DNA from 2 places in the Inquilinus sp. OTU3971 genome. Region 1 is predicted to be linked to the other one. Evidence: predicted binding sites of a transcription regulator. Region 1 holds the regulator's gene; the other holds the start of a gene.
The links. The regulator LexA, encoded in region 1, represses DNA repair genes until DNA is damaged. The targets are predictions, from matches to a motif close to ATGTTCTANTTTGGTTC.
Positions count from the first base shown of each region.

Region 2: the regulator LexA is predicted to act here: its motif matches at 2,365-2,381, upstream of uvrA (excinuclease ABC subunit UvrA).

Region 1 is NZ_JASATH010000112.1:18,171-25,643, reverse strand. Features, by position in the region: gene AAHM41_RS24895 (NIPSNAP family protein) at 1-237, opposite strand, end outside; gene AAHM41_RS24890 (TetR/AcrR family transcriptional regulator) at 325-951, shown strand; gene AAHM41_RS24885 (LacI family DNA-binding transcriptional regulator) at 948-1,976, opposite strand; gene lexA (transcriptional repressor LexA) at 2,013-2,741, opposite strand; gene AAHM41_RS24875 (molybdopterin molybdotransferase MoeA) at 2,872-4,071, opposite strand; gene moaC (cyclic pyranopterin monophosphate synthase MoaC) at 4,068-4,550, opposite strand; gene trpC (indole-3-glycerol phosphate synthase TrpC) at 4,547-5,359, opposite strand; gene trpD (anthranilate phosphoribosyltransferase) at 5,356-6,381, opposite strand; gene AAHM41_RS24855 (anthranilate synthase component II) at 6,378-6,962, opposite strand; gene trpE (anthranilate synthase component I) at 7,069-7,473, opposite strand, start outside.
Region 2 is NZ_JASATH010000016.1:32,569-40,041, forward strand. Features, by position in the region: gene AAHM41_RS06325 (ABC transporter ATP-binding protein) at 1-40, shown strand, start outside; gene AAHM41_RS06330 (aspartate/glutamate racemase family protein) at 45-722, opposite strand; gene ssb (single-stranded DNA-binding protein) at 734-1,276, opposite strand; gene AAHM41_RS06340 (hypothetical protein) at 1,360-1,719, opposite strand; gene AAHM41_RS06345 (EndoU domain-containing protein) at 1,729-2,280, opposite strand; gene uvrA (excinuclease ABC subunit UvrA) at 2,542-5,391, shown strand; gene AAHM41_RS06355 (hypothetical protein) at 5,522-5,686, shown strand; gene AAHM41_RS06360 (choloylglycine hydrolase family protein) at 6,164-7,201, shown strand; gene AAHM41_RS06365 (CHAT domain-containing tetratricopeptide repeat protein) at 7,346-7,473, opposite strand, start outside.

The DNA.
Region 1 (7,473 bases):
CCCGCCATAGAAGGCGCGCAGCGACTCGGTCCGCGACCGCAGGTCCGGGAAGCCGCGCAGCCAGACGAAATGGTCGGGCGCGTCGAGGTCGCGGAACTGGCCGATGACGTCGATCCCGACCGCCTCCTGCGTCTCGACGAACTCGCGGTCGAACAGCGCAATCAGCACATCGCGCTGCCCCGGATGCAGCGTGTAGCGCCGCAGCTCCACGATCGGGCTGAAGGTCTCGCTTTGCATGAGTGCCTTTCCTCCATCAAAACAGACCGGTTGTCCGGTTCAAGAACAGACTGATTGTCCGGTTGAGTCAATATGCTACAGTGGGACATGACCGAGAGCGAGATCAGGCGAAAGCGCAGCTACGACCCCGAGGGCATGCGCCGGCGCCTGCTGGATGTGGCGGCGGAGGCGTTCCAATCCCGCGGCTACCAGGCCACCGGCATGCATGAGCTGATGCGCGAGGCCGGGGTGACCGGCGGGGCGCTGTACCACCATTTCCCGACCAAAAAGGCGCTCGGCCTCGCCGTGATCCGCGACCGGGTGGCGGGGGAGGTGGATGAGACCTGGATCGAGCCGGTCCGCTCGGCGCCGGACGCGATCGACGGCATCGCCGGCGTGTTCGACCGGATCGCAGCGGGGCTGCGGCGGCGCGGCGCCGTCTCCGGCTGCCCGCTGAACAACCTGGCGCTGGAGCTTTCCCTGGCCGATCCGGAGTTCCGCACCGCGATGCAGGTGGTGTTCGAGGCCTGGCGGGCGGCGATTGCCGCGAGGCTGCGGGCCGACCAGGCGGCCGGCCACCTGGCCGAAGCGGACGCCGACGAGCTGGCGGCCTTCGTCGTCGCCGCCTATTCCGGGGCGATGGCCCAGGCCAAGGCGCAACAGGACGCGGCTCCGTTGGAGGCCTGCGCCCGGCAGCTGAGGCGGTCTCTGGAAGGGCTGCGGACCGGCGCCTAGAGGCTGTCGCGCTCGACCAGGCGGATGTCGAACAGCCGGCCCTGGATCGGGTGGTCGGGATCGGCCAGGCGGGCGGCGATCTGGTCGATGGCGTGGCGCACCATCTCGGCCATCGGCTGGCGGACCGTGGTCAGGCGATAGGCGGGCCAGGCGGCCAGCGTCATGTCGTCGAAGCCGACGATGCCGATCTCCTGTGGCACGGCGAGGCCGCGCTCGCGGCAGGCGTCGAAGGCGCCGAGCGCCAGGATGTCGTCGCCGCAGAACACCGCCTGCGGCCGATGCCGGTCGAGCAGGGCGTGCATGCCGCTGCGGCCATGCTCATGCGAATAGTCGCCGGCGAACTCCACGGCCAGGGGCCGCAGACCTGCCGCTTCCAGCCCGCTCAAAAAACCCGCGGCGCGGTCGATCGACGACGAATCGGTCCCGGCCCCGCCGAGGAAGGCCAATTGCTGCAGGCCGCGCGCCAGCATCGCCTCGGCGACCAGCCGCCCGCCCGCGACATTGTCGACCGTCACCGCCGGCACAGCCGCCTCCGCCCGGCCGAACACATGCACCACCGGCAGCCCGGCGCGGGCGCAGGAATCGGCGAAGCCCTCCGGCGGCGCGGAGGTGGCGATCAGCACCGCATCGACGCTGTATTGCAGCATCATGTCGAGGGCGGAGTCGGCGCCGCCATCCTCCGACAGGTTGGCGATCAGCGGCCGCAGCCCACGGCGCTGCAGCTCCCGCGTGAACAGGTCGAACACGTCCATGAAGGCGGGGTTGGCGAAATGGCTCGAGACCAGCCCGACCAGCTCGGTCCGGCCGGTCATCAGGCTGCGCGCCAGCCGGTTGGGGCGGTAGCCCAGCGCCTCCGCCGCCGCCAGGACGCGGGCCCGCATCCGGGGCGAGACGCTGGCATCCTTGGTGAAGGTGCGGGAGACGGCGGAGATCGACACGCCGGCCGCTTCCGCGACCTGTTGCGCCGTGGCCCGCTCGGCACCGGTTGCCCGGTGCCCGGGCCGGCCGCTGTTGGAGCGCCTCACGCGGTCACGATCCGCCCGGAGAGGGCGCGCAAGGGCTTACGAATAGGTCCGCAGCAGCCCGATCAGTCGCCCCTGGATGCGGACGCGATCGGAGGGCAGGTAGCGGGTCTCATAGGCGGAGTTGGCGGCCTCCAGCCCGATCGAGGCGCCCTTCTTGCGCAGCCGCTTCAGCGTCACCTCGTTGTCGTCGACCAGGGCGACGACGATGACGCCGGGATCGGCCGCGTCGCAGCGCTTGATGATGACGGTGTCGCCGTCCAGGATCCCGGCCTCGACCATGCTGTCGCCGGCGACCTCCAGGGCGTAGTGCTCACCCGGGCCAAGCAGCGAGGCCGGCACCTCGGCATAGTTGGAATGGTCGCGCAGCGCCTCGATCGGCATGCCGGCGGCGATCCGGCCGTAGAGCGGCAGGCGGACGCCGAGCTCGGGGTTGCTGAGATCGGCGCGCTCCAGCTTGCGGCCGGGCAGGGCGACGTCGGAGCGCACGGGCCGGAAGGGGACAACGTTGTCATCCTCGGCCGGCGACCCGGCCGGCGCGTCCGACTTCAGGCAATCCGGCAGCTTGAGCACCTCCAGCGCCCGGGCCCGATGCGGCAGCCGCCGAATAAAACCGCGCTCCTCGAGCCCGGTGATCAGTCGATGGATGCCCGATTTCGACTTCAGGGCCAGCGCGTCCTTCATCTCGTCGAAGGAAGGACTGACGCCGTCCGCCTCCAGACGGCGGTGAACGAACAACAACAACTCCTGTTGCTTTCGCGTCAGCAAGGCATCCTCCGTTGGCAGGGGCCGCGGCGCGGCCGAATCCCTGGAGAGAACATTAGGAGGAACAAAACAAAAACACAAGCGCCTAACTGCGGCACTCTCGGTTCTTTACTTCCTTGTAACGATCGCCGGGTCAGATCCCGTCGCCGAACAGCACCGCCTCGACCGGCTCGCCGCGCGCCGCGGCCGGCGCATGGGGCGGGCGGATCACCAGCCCGTCGGCCGCGGCCAGCAGCGACAGCATCGAGCTGTCCTGGGTCGGGAACGGAGTGGCGACATAACCGGAATCTGTCCGTTCGATCCGCGCCCGCAGGTAATCTTCGCGCCGGTCATTGGCCGGCAGGTCGCGGCCCAGTGTCGCGGCGACGCGGTTCTCCGGCGCCTCGGCCCCCTGCAGGGCCCACAGCACCGGGCGCAGGAACAGCCAGCCGCAGACCATGGTCGAGACCGGGTTGCCGGGCAGGCCGAGCAACGGCGTGTCGCCGAGCCGGCCGAACATCAGCGGCTTGCCCGGCCGCATGGCGATGGTCCAGAAGTCGAGCGCCAGGCCGCGCTCGCCGAGCACCGAGCGGATCAGGTCATGCTCGCCGACCGAGGCGCCGCCGGTGGTGACGATCAGGTCGGCACCGCGGGCGCCGGCGGCCAGCGCCGCCAGGGAGTCGGCATTGTCGCGGGCGATGCCGAGATCGACCGGCTCGCCGCCGCAGCTGCGGATCAGCGCGGCCAGGGCATGGGAGTTGGAGCTGACGATCTGGCTCGGCCCCAGCGCCTCGCCCGGCAGCACGATCTCGTCGCCGGTCGCCAGCACCGCCACGCGCGGCCGGCGGCGCACATGCAGCCAGGGATGGTTGGTCGAGGCGGCGATGCCGATGTCGCGCGCGGTCAGGCGCCGGCCCGGCTGCAGCAGCACGTCGCCGGTGCGGAAATCCAGCCCGGCCTTGCGCACATGGCGGCCGGCGGCGACGCCCTCGCGCACCGTGACCCGGTCGCCGTCGGCGTCGGTGTCCTCCTGCAGCACCACGGCATCGGCGCCGTCCGGCAGCGGCGCGCCGGTGAAGATGCGGACGCATTGGCCCGGGCCGACCGCGCCCTCGAAGCGGCCGCCGGCCGGGACCTCACCGATCCGCCGCAGCGTCGCCGGGACGGTCGCGACATCGGCGGCCCGCACCGCCCAGCCATCCATGGCCGAGACGTCGAGCGGCGGCTGGGTCAGCCGCGCCGCCACTGGCTCGGCCAGGATCCGGCCCAGCCCGGCGGGCAGGGGCACGGTCTCGGCCGGCAGGGCGGCGAAGGCGGCGAGGATGCGGGCGCGGGCCTCGGCGACCGGGATCATGTCTGGGCCTCGTAAGTGCCTGACCGCCCGCCGGATTTGTGCAGCAGCCGCAGGTCGGTCACGACCATGCCGCGGTCGACCGCCTTGCACATGTCGTAGACGGTCAGGGCGGCGACCGAGGCGGCGGTCAGCGCCTCCATCTCCACCCCGGTGCGGTGGGTGACCTTGACCGTGGCCTCGATCTCGACCCGGCTGTGCTCGGCATCGCAGCGCAGCGCCAGCTCGACGCTGGACAGCGGCAGCGGGTGGCACAGCGGGATCAGGTCGGACGTGCGCTTGGCGGCCATGATGCCGGCGATGCGGGCGATGCCCAGCACGTCGCCCTTGGCATGGCCGCCGGAAGCGATCAGCGCCAGCGTCTCCGGCTTCATCTCCACCCGGCAGCCGGCCCGCGCCACCCGCACCGTCGCCTCCTTGGCGGAGACGTCGACCATGCGCGCCTGGCCGGCCGAATCGAAATGGGTCAGCTCGCCGGTCATGCCGCCGAGGATCTCGCGTCCGGCGTCAGCAGCGCACGGGTGGCGGCGGCGACGTCGTCGTGCCGCATCAGGCTTTCGCCGATCAGGAAGGTGGTGGCGCCGGCGCGGGCCATCCGGGCCAGGTCGGTTGGCGTGAACAGGCCGCTCTCGGAGACCAGCAACCGGTCGCCCGGCACATGGGCCGCCAGAGCCTCCGTGGTGGCGAGGTCGACCTGCAGGGTCTTGAGGTTGCGGTTGTTGATGCCGAGCAGCGGCGAGCGCAGTTTCAGCGCCCGGTCCAGCTCGGCCGCGTCATGCACCTCGACCAGCACGTCCATGCCGGCGTCGATCGCCGCCTGCTCCAGCTCGCGGGCGGTGGCGTCGTCCAGCGCCGCCATGATCAAGAGGATGCAGTCGGCGCCCAGCGCCCGGGCCTCGACGACCTGATAGGGGTCGACCATGAAGTCCTTGCGCAGCACCGGCAGCTCGACGGCGTTGCGGGCGGCGGTCAGGTATTCGTCGGCGCCCTGGAAGTAAGGCATGTCGGTCAGCACCGACAGGCAGCTGGCGCCGCCGTCGCGATAGGCGCGGGCGAGGGCGGGCGGGTCGAAATCCGGGCGGATCAGCCCCTTCGACGGCGAGGCCTTCTTGATCTCGGCGATCAGGCCGTAGCGGCCTTCCGCCTGGGCCCGGCGCAGCGCCGCGACGAAGCCGCGCGGCGGCGCGGCCCGGTCGGCCAAGCGGCCGATCTCCGCCGCGGGCACCGCCGCCTTGCGGGCCTCGATGTGCCGGCGCTTGTCGGCGACGATGCGGGTGAGGGTGTCGCTCATGCCGTTCCCTGGCTCGTGATCCGGGCCAGCCGCTCGAGGACATGGGCGGCCGAGCCGTCGTCGATGATGCGGGCCGCGAGGGCGGCGCCGTCGGGCAGTGTAGAGACCCGGTCGGCGACGATGAAGCAGGCTGCGGCATTCAGCAGCACGATGTCGCGATAGGCGCCGTGCGCCCCGCCCAGCACGGCGCGCAGGGCGGCGGCGTTGGTCGCCGGATCGCCGCCCTTGAGGTCCTCCGGGACCGCGCGGCGCAGCCCGGCATCTTCCGGCGTCACGGTCAGGCGCCGGATCTGGCCACCACGCAGCTCCGCCACCGCGGTCGGGCCGGTGGTGGTCATCTCGTCGAGGCCGTCGCTGCCATGCACCACCCAGGCGGTCTCGCTGCCCAGCTGGTTCAGCGCCTGGGCCACCGGCTCGACCCAGGCCTCGGCGAAGACGCCGAGCAGCTGGCGCTTCACCCCGGCCGGGTTGGCCAGGGGCCCGAGCAGGTTGAAGATGGTGCGGGTGCCCAGCTCCTGCCGCGCCGGGCCGACATGGCGCATGGCGCTGTGATACAGCGGCGCGAACAGGAAGCCGATCTGGGCCTCCCACAGCGCCTCGCGCATCACCTCCGGCGGCGCCTCGACATTGACGCCGAGCTCGGTCAGCACGTTCGCTGCGCCGGTCAGGCTGGAGGCGGCGCGGTTGCCGTGCTTGGCCACCGGCACGCCGGCGCCGGCCAGGACGAAGGAGACGGCGGTCGAGACGTTGAAGGAGCCGGAATTGTCGCCGCCGGTGCCGCAGCAGTCGATGGCGCCGTCCGGCGCGTCGATGGTCACGGCCTTGTCGCGCATCACCCGGGCGGCGGCGGCGATCTCCTCCGGCGTCTCACCGCGGACGCGCAGCGCCATCAGGAAGCCGCCGATCTGCGCCGGCGTCGCCTCGCCGGACATGATGATCTCGAAGGCGGCACGGGCGGTGGCGGCGTCCAGCGGCTGGCCCAGCGCGGCCTTGGCGATGAAGGGTCGCATCTCGGTCGTCATGCCGCGTTCCGCCGCTCGGCGATGGCCAGGAAGTTCTGCAGGATCTTGTGGCCGTATTGCGAGGCGATGCTCTCCGGATGGAACTGCACGCCATGGATCGGCAGGGTCTTGTGCCGCAGCGCCATGATCACCCCGTCCGCGGTCCAGGCCGTGGCCTCCAGGCTGTCGGGCATGCTCTCGGGCGCGATGGTCAGCGAGTGGTAGCGGGTGGCCTCGAAATTGTCCGGCAGCCCGGCCAGCACGCCGCCGCCATGGTGGTGCACCGGGCTGATCTTGCCGTGCATCGGCTCCGGTGCCCGGACGATCCGGCCGCCGAAGACCTGGCCGATCGCCTGGTGGCCGAGGCAAACGCCGAACACCGGCACCTTTCCGGCGGCGGCCCGGATCAGGTCCATGCAGATGCCGGCCTTGTCGGGGTCGCAGGGGCCGGGCGAGAGGACGATGCCGTCGGGCCGCAGCGCCAGCGCCTCGTCGACCGTCAGCGCGTCGTTGCGGCGGACCTCGGTGTCGGCCCCGAGCTCGCCGAGGTAATGCACCAGGTTGTAGGTGAAGCTGTCGTAGTTATCGATCAGCAGAAGCATGGGAGTCGCCCTTTCGAGGCGTGGGAATGGGGAGGAGCGGCGGGGATCCGGCCGGCCTCACCATCGATGCAGCAGGGGGCGATGCTGCTGCGAAAGGATGCGATCTCTAGACATGTCCCATGGGCCGGTTGCCGTTGCGCGGCCGGTTGGCGAAGCGTACCGCATCTTCGGCGGCGCGTACCAGCGCCCGCGCCTTGTTGCGGGTCTCCTGGTACTCGCCCTCCGGGCTGCTGTCGGCGACCACGCCGCCGCCGGCCTGGATGTAGAGCGTGTCGTCCTTCACCACCGCGGTGCGCAGGGCGATGCAGGTGTCCATGTCGCCATTGGCGCCGAAATAGCCCATCGCGCCGGCATAGATGCCGCGCCGCGCCACCTCCAGCTCGTCGATGATCTCCATTGCCCGCACCTTCGGCGCGCCGCTGGTGGTGCCGGCGGGGAAGCCGGCGGCCAGCGCCGCCACCACGTCCTGGTCCGGCGCGATCCGGCCGACGACGTTGGAGACGATGTGCAT
Region 2 (7,473 bases), on a different contig from region 1:
TCCGGGACATTGGGCCCGCTGCGTGCGGCTCACCGCCTGAGGCGTCACCGCTCCTGCAGCAGCCGGGCCAGGCGGCGAATGGCGGCCGGAATCGGGCCGATGACCGGAACCGCGAAGCGCCTCTCCAGGGCGCTGGCGGCGCGGCCGAGCGGGCCGCCGCCGATCACCACCGCCTCGGCCCCGTCCCGCTCGATCGCCAGGGCGACCGCATCGGCCAAGGCCGTTTCCAACAGTTCCGGATCGCCGACCAGCGCAGCCGGGTCGCCGGGCGTCAGGCGGATGCCGGTGTAGAGCGGGCCGAGCCCCAGGGCCCGGGCCTTGGCGTCGATCGTGGCGGCAAGCGCCGGGGTCGTGGTCGCGACGCCGAACCGGCGCCCGCCGGCCGCGGCCTCCAGCATCCCCGCCTCGCAGAGCCCGACGACCGGAACCGTCACGCGACCGCGCAGCGTTTCCAGTCCGGGATCGCCGAAGGCCGCCACGATCATCCCCGCCGCTCCGGCCGCCCCGGCGCCGATCGCGACGACCTGTTCCGCCGAGGCGGCGAGCGCGGCCTCGTCGAGGATCATCGGCACGCCGGACGCGGCCGTCGCGCCCTCGACGATCATCGCATCGCCGGCTTCGGCCTGGGCGATCGCCACCATCATCGCGGTGGTGGCGCGGTTGGTATTGGGATTGATCAGCAGGATGCGCGGCGCCAGGCCCCGCATCCCGCGGTCGTCCATCGCCGCTGGCGTCAGAACGGGATCTCGTCGTCGAGATCGTCCGCCATCGGGCCACGGCCGCCGCCGGAGGAGCCGCCGCCACCGCCGCCGGACGAACCACCGCCCGAGGACCGGCCGCCGCCATAGCCGCCACCGCCGCCGTAGCCGCCGCCCGAGCCGCCCTCATCCTCGAAGCCGCCACTCCCGCCACCGCCGCCGCCCTCACGGCCGTCGAGCATGGTCAGCTCGCCCCGGAACGGGCGCAGCACCACCTCGGTGGTGTAGCGCTCGGCGCCGCTCTGGTCGGTGTATTTGCGGGTCTCGATCTGGCCCTCGACATAGATCTTCGAGCCCTTCTTCAGGAACCGCTCGACCACTCCGACCAACGCGTCGTTGAACACCACGACGCGGTGCCACTCGGTACGCTCCTTACGCTCGCCGGTGGTGCGGTCCTTCCAGTTCTCCGACGTCGCGACCGAGAGATTCGCCACCCGCCCGCCATTCTGGAAGGACCGGATCTCCGGATCGCGGCCGAGATTGCCGATGAGAATGACCTTGTTGACGCTGCCAGCCATGATCCAGACCTCACTCCATACCTGTTAGCGGCGGACCCTAGACGGATGGCCCGCCGATGCCAATCACGTTTGAGCCACCAGCCTCATCCCTTCCGGCGCGGCCGTGCCGCGCGTCCGGGCTTGCGCAGCGCCGCCAGCCAGGCGCCGACCGCCACCGCCAGATCCTGGGTCGGCAGCATCAGCGCCGGCACCTTGGCGTCGTGGATGTTGCGCAGCACCGACTGGGCACCGTGGATCTCCAGCGCATAGAGGTTGCCGATGATCGGCTCTCCCCCCTCCCCGGCCTCGCCCAGGCGCTCGGCCACCCGGGCCGTCCAGGCGTCGTCGCCGCGCAGGTCGGTCTCGAGGAAATCGGCCAGGATCGGCGCCGCGGTGCCGGACACGACGCGCGGCCGGCCCTCGGCGTCGCGGGTGACCTCGATCATGCTCTGCTTTCCCTTCATCCCGGCCTCTCAGTTCGGGAACGCGGTGTTGACAGCATCCTGGCCGTGGCGCTGGATCGTGCCGATCCGGATCTCGAAGGGCCGGCGACGGTCGTCGCGGCAATAGCCGTCCTGCGGGCCGCCACCCGCCGGCGCCGCCCCATCCGGTGCAGAGGGGCCGAGCACACCCCAGGCCGGATGCGCGCCGGTCTGGTTGCGCCAGGCGTAGAGCACCGAGCGCAGGATCGCCTCCGCCGAGCAGTCATCGGGATAGAAGGTCGACCGCTTGCGCCGGCCGTTGCTGAAGATCACGGTCGCGTCATAGACCTCGTTGCCGCGATGCGCGGTCTCCTCCACCCGGTCGACCGCGCCGGTCGGCAGGCCGGCGGCGCGCGAATGGAACCCCTTGGGGTCGCCGTTGCGCCCGACCTCGCCGCAGAAGATGTGGCTGAGATTGACCTGGGGATCGCTGTGGCTCCACAGCCGCTTGCCGGCGTCGCCGCAGTCGAGTGTCGCGGCCATCGAATCGCCGGCCCACGACAGCAGCAGCAGAAGCGCAATCAAGCCGACCCGACGGATCATGGAATCTCGCACCGAAGGCCTTGGGGTTTCCTGCCCCTGAAAGGCTCTGGACCGGCATCCTATCCCGCTTTCCGCTTGACCGCAACGTTCCCGATATGTTCGAGTCCCGTCATCGGACTCGCTGTGGGCCGGAACGCGGCCGCGGCCCCCGCAGCGATCCGGCAGCCGGGCCGGAGTCGCTTTCGGGCTTCGCCCGCCCCATATTGCACATCGGTGTGCCCGGAGACCGGGGACGCCCTTCCCGCATGAGTGATCCTGGCGATGTACAAGTCCATCAGCGTCCGCGGCGCGCGCGAGCACAATCTGAAGAATGTCGACGTCGATCTGCCGCGCGACCAGCTGATCGTGATCACCGGCCTCAGCGGCTCCGGCAAGTCCTCACTCGCCTTCGACACCATCTATGCCGAAGGCCAGCGCCGCTATGTCGAGAGCCTGTCGGCCTATGCCCGCCAGTTCCTCGAGCTGATGCAGAAGCCGGACGTCGATTCGATCGAGGGCCTGTCGCCGGCGATCTCGATCGAGCAGAAGACGACCAGCCGCAACCCGCGGTCGACCGTCGGCACGGTGACCGAGATCTACGACTACATGCGGCTGCTGTTCGCCCGCATCGGCGTGCCCTATTCCCCGGCCACCGGCCTGCCGATCGAGAGCCAGACGGTCAGCCAGATGGTCGACCGGGTGATGGCGATGGGCGACGGCACCCGCCTGTACCTGCTGGCCCCGATCGTGCGCGGCCGCAAGGGCGAGTACCGGAAGGAGTTGCAGGAGCTGCGGGCCCGCGGCTTCCAGCGGGTCAAGGTCGACGGCACCCTGTACGAGATCGAGGACGTGCCGGCGCTGAACAAGAAGCTGAAGCACGACATCGAGGTGGTGGTCGACCGGCTGGTGGTGCGCGACGACCTGGGCAACCGCCTGGCCGATTCGATCGAGACCGCACTGGGCCTGGCCGAGGGCCTGGCCATCGCCGAGAACGCCGACAGCGGCGACCGCACGCTGTTCTCGTCGAAATTCGCCTGCCCGGTCTCCGGCTTCACCATCCCGGAGATCGAGCCGCGGCTGTTCTCCTTCAACAGCCCGCACGGCGCCTGCCCGGCCTGCGACGGCCTTGGCGCCAAGCTGGTGTTCGACCCGGAGCTGGTGGTGCCGGATGAGAGCCGGACCCTGGCCAAGGGCGCGGTGGCGCCGTGGGAGGGCTCGTCCTCGAAATACTACCACCAGACGCTGGAGGCGATTGCCGCCCATTACGGCGTCAGCACGACGACGCCCTGGCGCGACCTGCCGGAGCAGGTGCGCAATGCGATCCTGTACGGCTCCGGCAAGGAGCCGATCACCTTCCGCTATGATGACGGGCTGCGCACCTACAAGACCGAGAAGCCGTTCGAAGGGCTGATCCCGAACATGGAGCGGCGGTTCCGCGAGACCGACAGCGCCTGGACCCGGGAAGAACTGGGCAAGTACCAGGGCACCCGGCCCTGCGAGACCTGCGGCGGCGCCCGCCTCAAGCCCGAGGCGCTGGCGGTGAAGATCGACGGACTGCATGTCAGCCAGGTGGCGGAGAAGTCGATCGCCGAGGCCGGGCAGTGGTTCGCGGCGCTGAACGCCAAGCTGTCGGTCAAGGACCAGGAGATCGCCTACCGCATCCTGAAGGAGATCAACGAGCGGCTGACCTTCCTCAGCGCCGTCGGCCTGACCTATCTCACCCTCGCGCGCGGCTCGGGCTCGCTGTCGGGCGGCGAGAGCCAGCGCATTCGCCTGGCCTCGCAGATCGGCTCCGGCCTGACCGGCGTGCTCTACGTCCTCGACGAGCCGTCGATCGGGCTGCACCAGCGCGACAATGAGCGGTTGCTGGGTACGCTGAAGCGGCTGCGCGACCTCGGCAACACCGTGCTGGTGGTCGAGCATGACGAGGACGCGATCCGCAGCGCCGACTACCTGGTCGACATGGGCCCCGGCGCCGGCGTGCATGGCGGCGTGGTGGTGGCGCATGGCACGCCCGAGGAGGTGCTGCACGCGCCCGACAGCATCACCGCCCAGTATTTGACCGGCGCCAAGCGGATCGAGGTGCCGGTGACTCGCCGCCCCGGTCACAAGGGCCAGGTGCTGAAGGTGGTCGGTGCCCGCGGCAACAACCTCAAAAATGTCACCATGGAGGTGCCGCTGGGCACCTTCACCTGCGTCACCGGCGTGTCCGGCGGCGGCAAGTCGACCCTGGTGATCGAGACCCTGTACAAGTCGCTGGCCCGGCAGCTGATGGGGGCGCATGAGCATCCAGCGCAGCACGATGCGATCGAGGGCGTCCAGTTCCTCGACAAGATCATCGACATCGACCAGTCGCCGATCGGCCGCACGCCGCGGTCGAACCCGGCGACCTATACCGGCGCCTTCACCCCGATCCGCGACTGGTTCGCCGGGCTGCCGGAGGCCAAGGCTCGCGGCTACGGCCCCGGCCGCTTCTCCTTCAACGTCAAGGGCGGCCGCTGCGAGGCCTGCCAGGGCGACGGCGTCATCAAGATCGAGATGCACTTCCTGCCCGACGTCTATGTCCAGTGCGACGTCTGCAAGGGCCATCGCTACAACCGTGAGACGCTGGAGGTGCTGTACCGCGACAAGTCGATCGCCGAGGTGCTGGAGATGACGGTCGAGGAAGGGGCGGAGTTCTTCCGCGCCGTGCCATCGATCCGCGACAAGATGGAGACGCTGCACCGGGTCGGCCTCGACTACGTCAAGATCGGCCAGGCGGCGACCACGCTGTCGGGCGGCGAGGCGCAGCGGGTGAAGCTGGCCAAGGAGCTGTCGCGCCGGGCCACCGGCAAGACCGTCTACATCCTGGACGAGCCGACCACCGGCCTGCATTTCCACGATGTGCGCAAGCTGCTCGAGGTGCTGCACGAGCTGGTCGACCAGGGCAACACGGTGATCGTGATCGAGCACAATCTCGAGGTGATCAAGACCGCCGACTGGATCGTCGATATCGGCCCCGAGGGCGGCGACGGCGGCGGCGAGATCATCGCCGCCGGCACGCCGGAGGATGTGGTCCGCGCCAAGCGCAGCTATACCGGCCAGTACTTGGCGCCCTATCTGCAGCAGGCCCGGCAGAAGCAGCGGGCGTGAGCCCGACTCCGGACAGCGGCTTTCCAGACCCGGCGCAGGCGAGTACGATGATCCGGATCGATCCCTTATGCCACGGCGCCGCAGTCCGGATCCAAGATCCGGCGCTCCGGCGCAGGAACGGGAGGCCGACATGAAGTTCCTTGCCCTTGCTGCCGCAGCGCTGCTGATCGCATCACCTGCCTTCGCCTGCCCCTACAGCGCCCAGGCCGACGCCAAAGGCGGACAGAGCCAGATCCAGGCCGGCCAGACGCAGATCCCGCAGACACCGGCGCCCGCGACCGACAAGAAGGGCTAGATGCGCAAAGCCGGCCATCGGCCTTTATCTGTCGCCGATCGTGCCAAGGGCTAGTCGGATTTCGTCCGGCTAGCTGGCGATTGTCTGTTGCTCAACGCCGCCTCCCTCTACGTTGACCTGCTCATAGGAGCGGGTCTCGAGGCAAAATCGGATCGTGAAGAGACCCGTCCTGCGATCATTCCCGGGCGACGGCTTGGAGCATGTCGAGGTAGGTCTTTATTCTACTATGGGATTTATCACATAATATTGGATTTTATAGATCTGGACTCAACGATAACAGCCATCTGGACCTACCGCTCCGGATGGACAGATGCCATCCTGGCTTCGGCTCGGACGGCAAGGGGCGATTGGTCCGGACACCACGCCGCCGAGCCCTTTTGAACCCAGCATCACCCGGGTCCCGTCCTGGCACGGAGCATTGCCGGCCGGCCGATTTCGCCGGCTCCGGGCGGGATCTCTCTCCCGAGGAGGCAGATTATGTGCACCGATTTTCTGTTGCTGGCGCGCGATGCCAGCGTGGTCAACGGACGCAGCGTAGAGTTCGGAACGGACCTCAAATCCGAGATTTTGGTCGGCGGCAGAGGCACCCTGAAGCAAAGCCCGGCGCCGGAGGGCAAGGAAGGCTATAGCTGGAACGCCCGATACGGCTATGTCGGCACCAGCGCCTACAACAGGAACATCATCTCCGACGGCATGAACGAGGCGGGGCTGAGCATCGGCGCCTTGTGGCTGCCCACTTCGCGCTACAAGCATGACGTGTCTCGAGACAAGGCCCTGGTCGTCGATCTCTTCGCCAGCTGGGTGCTCGGCACCTGTGCCACCGTCGACGAGGTCAGGGACAGGCTGGACAAAAAAGACGTCGAGGTCTGGGGGGACCTTGTGCTGGAGAAGCAGTCACCGCTGCATTTCCCGATCCATGACGAGGCCGGTCGGAGCATCGTCGTCGAGTTCCTCGATCACAAGACCCACGTCTATGACAATCCGGTCGGCGTGGTGACCAACGATCCGCCCTTTCCCTGGCAGATCACCAACATCCAGAACTATGTCGGCCTGTCGAACGTCGACGCCGAGCCCATCGAGATCGGTCTGAAGCGGTTCGCGCAGACGGGGCACGGCAGCGGCATGCGAGGTGTGCCCGGGGACTCGACCCCGCCGTCCCGCTTCATCCGCACGGTCTTCAACAAGCACTTCGCCGAGCAAGCCCAGCGGCCGAAGGACAGCAAGGAGGCCTGCAACCTGGCGCTGCACCTGCTCAACACCGTCGACATTCCGAAAGGCACCAGCGCCTCGCGGACGCAGGACGGCGAGACGCCCGAATACGACTACCCCCAGGTGGTCGTGGTCAAGGAGCTGACGGAGAAGATCTTCAACTTCCGCACCTACGACAATCCGACGATCATGCGGATCGACCTCAAGAAGCTGAACATGTCGGACCCCGTCGAGACCCGCTACCCGCTGCCGGCGCAGCCGGTCTCCATCGACATCACCCCGACGGTCAACCGAGCGGCGGAGTAACCGGCTGATCTCCGGGCCGCTCCGCGCCGTCAGGCCAGGAGCGGCCCGGGCGGCGCCAGGGTCCCGGCCACTTCGACCACGTCCCGCCAACGGCTGTCGGATCCGGGGCTGAAGACAGGCTCATCGTCCCGCCCGCCTTTCCGATCAGTTGGCGATCATGGCGAAGGCCAGCCACACATCGTCCGGCACACCGGGCAGCTTGCCTGTGATCGCATCGAGCTTCGCCGCGCGGATCGCCTGCTCGTAGGAGCGGCTCTCGGCGAGGGCCTGAT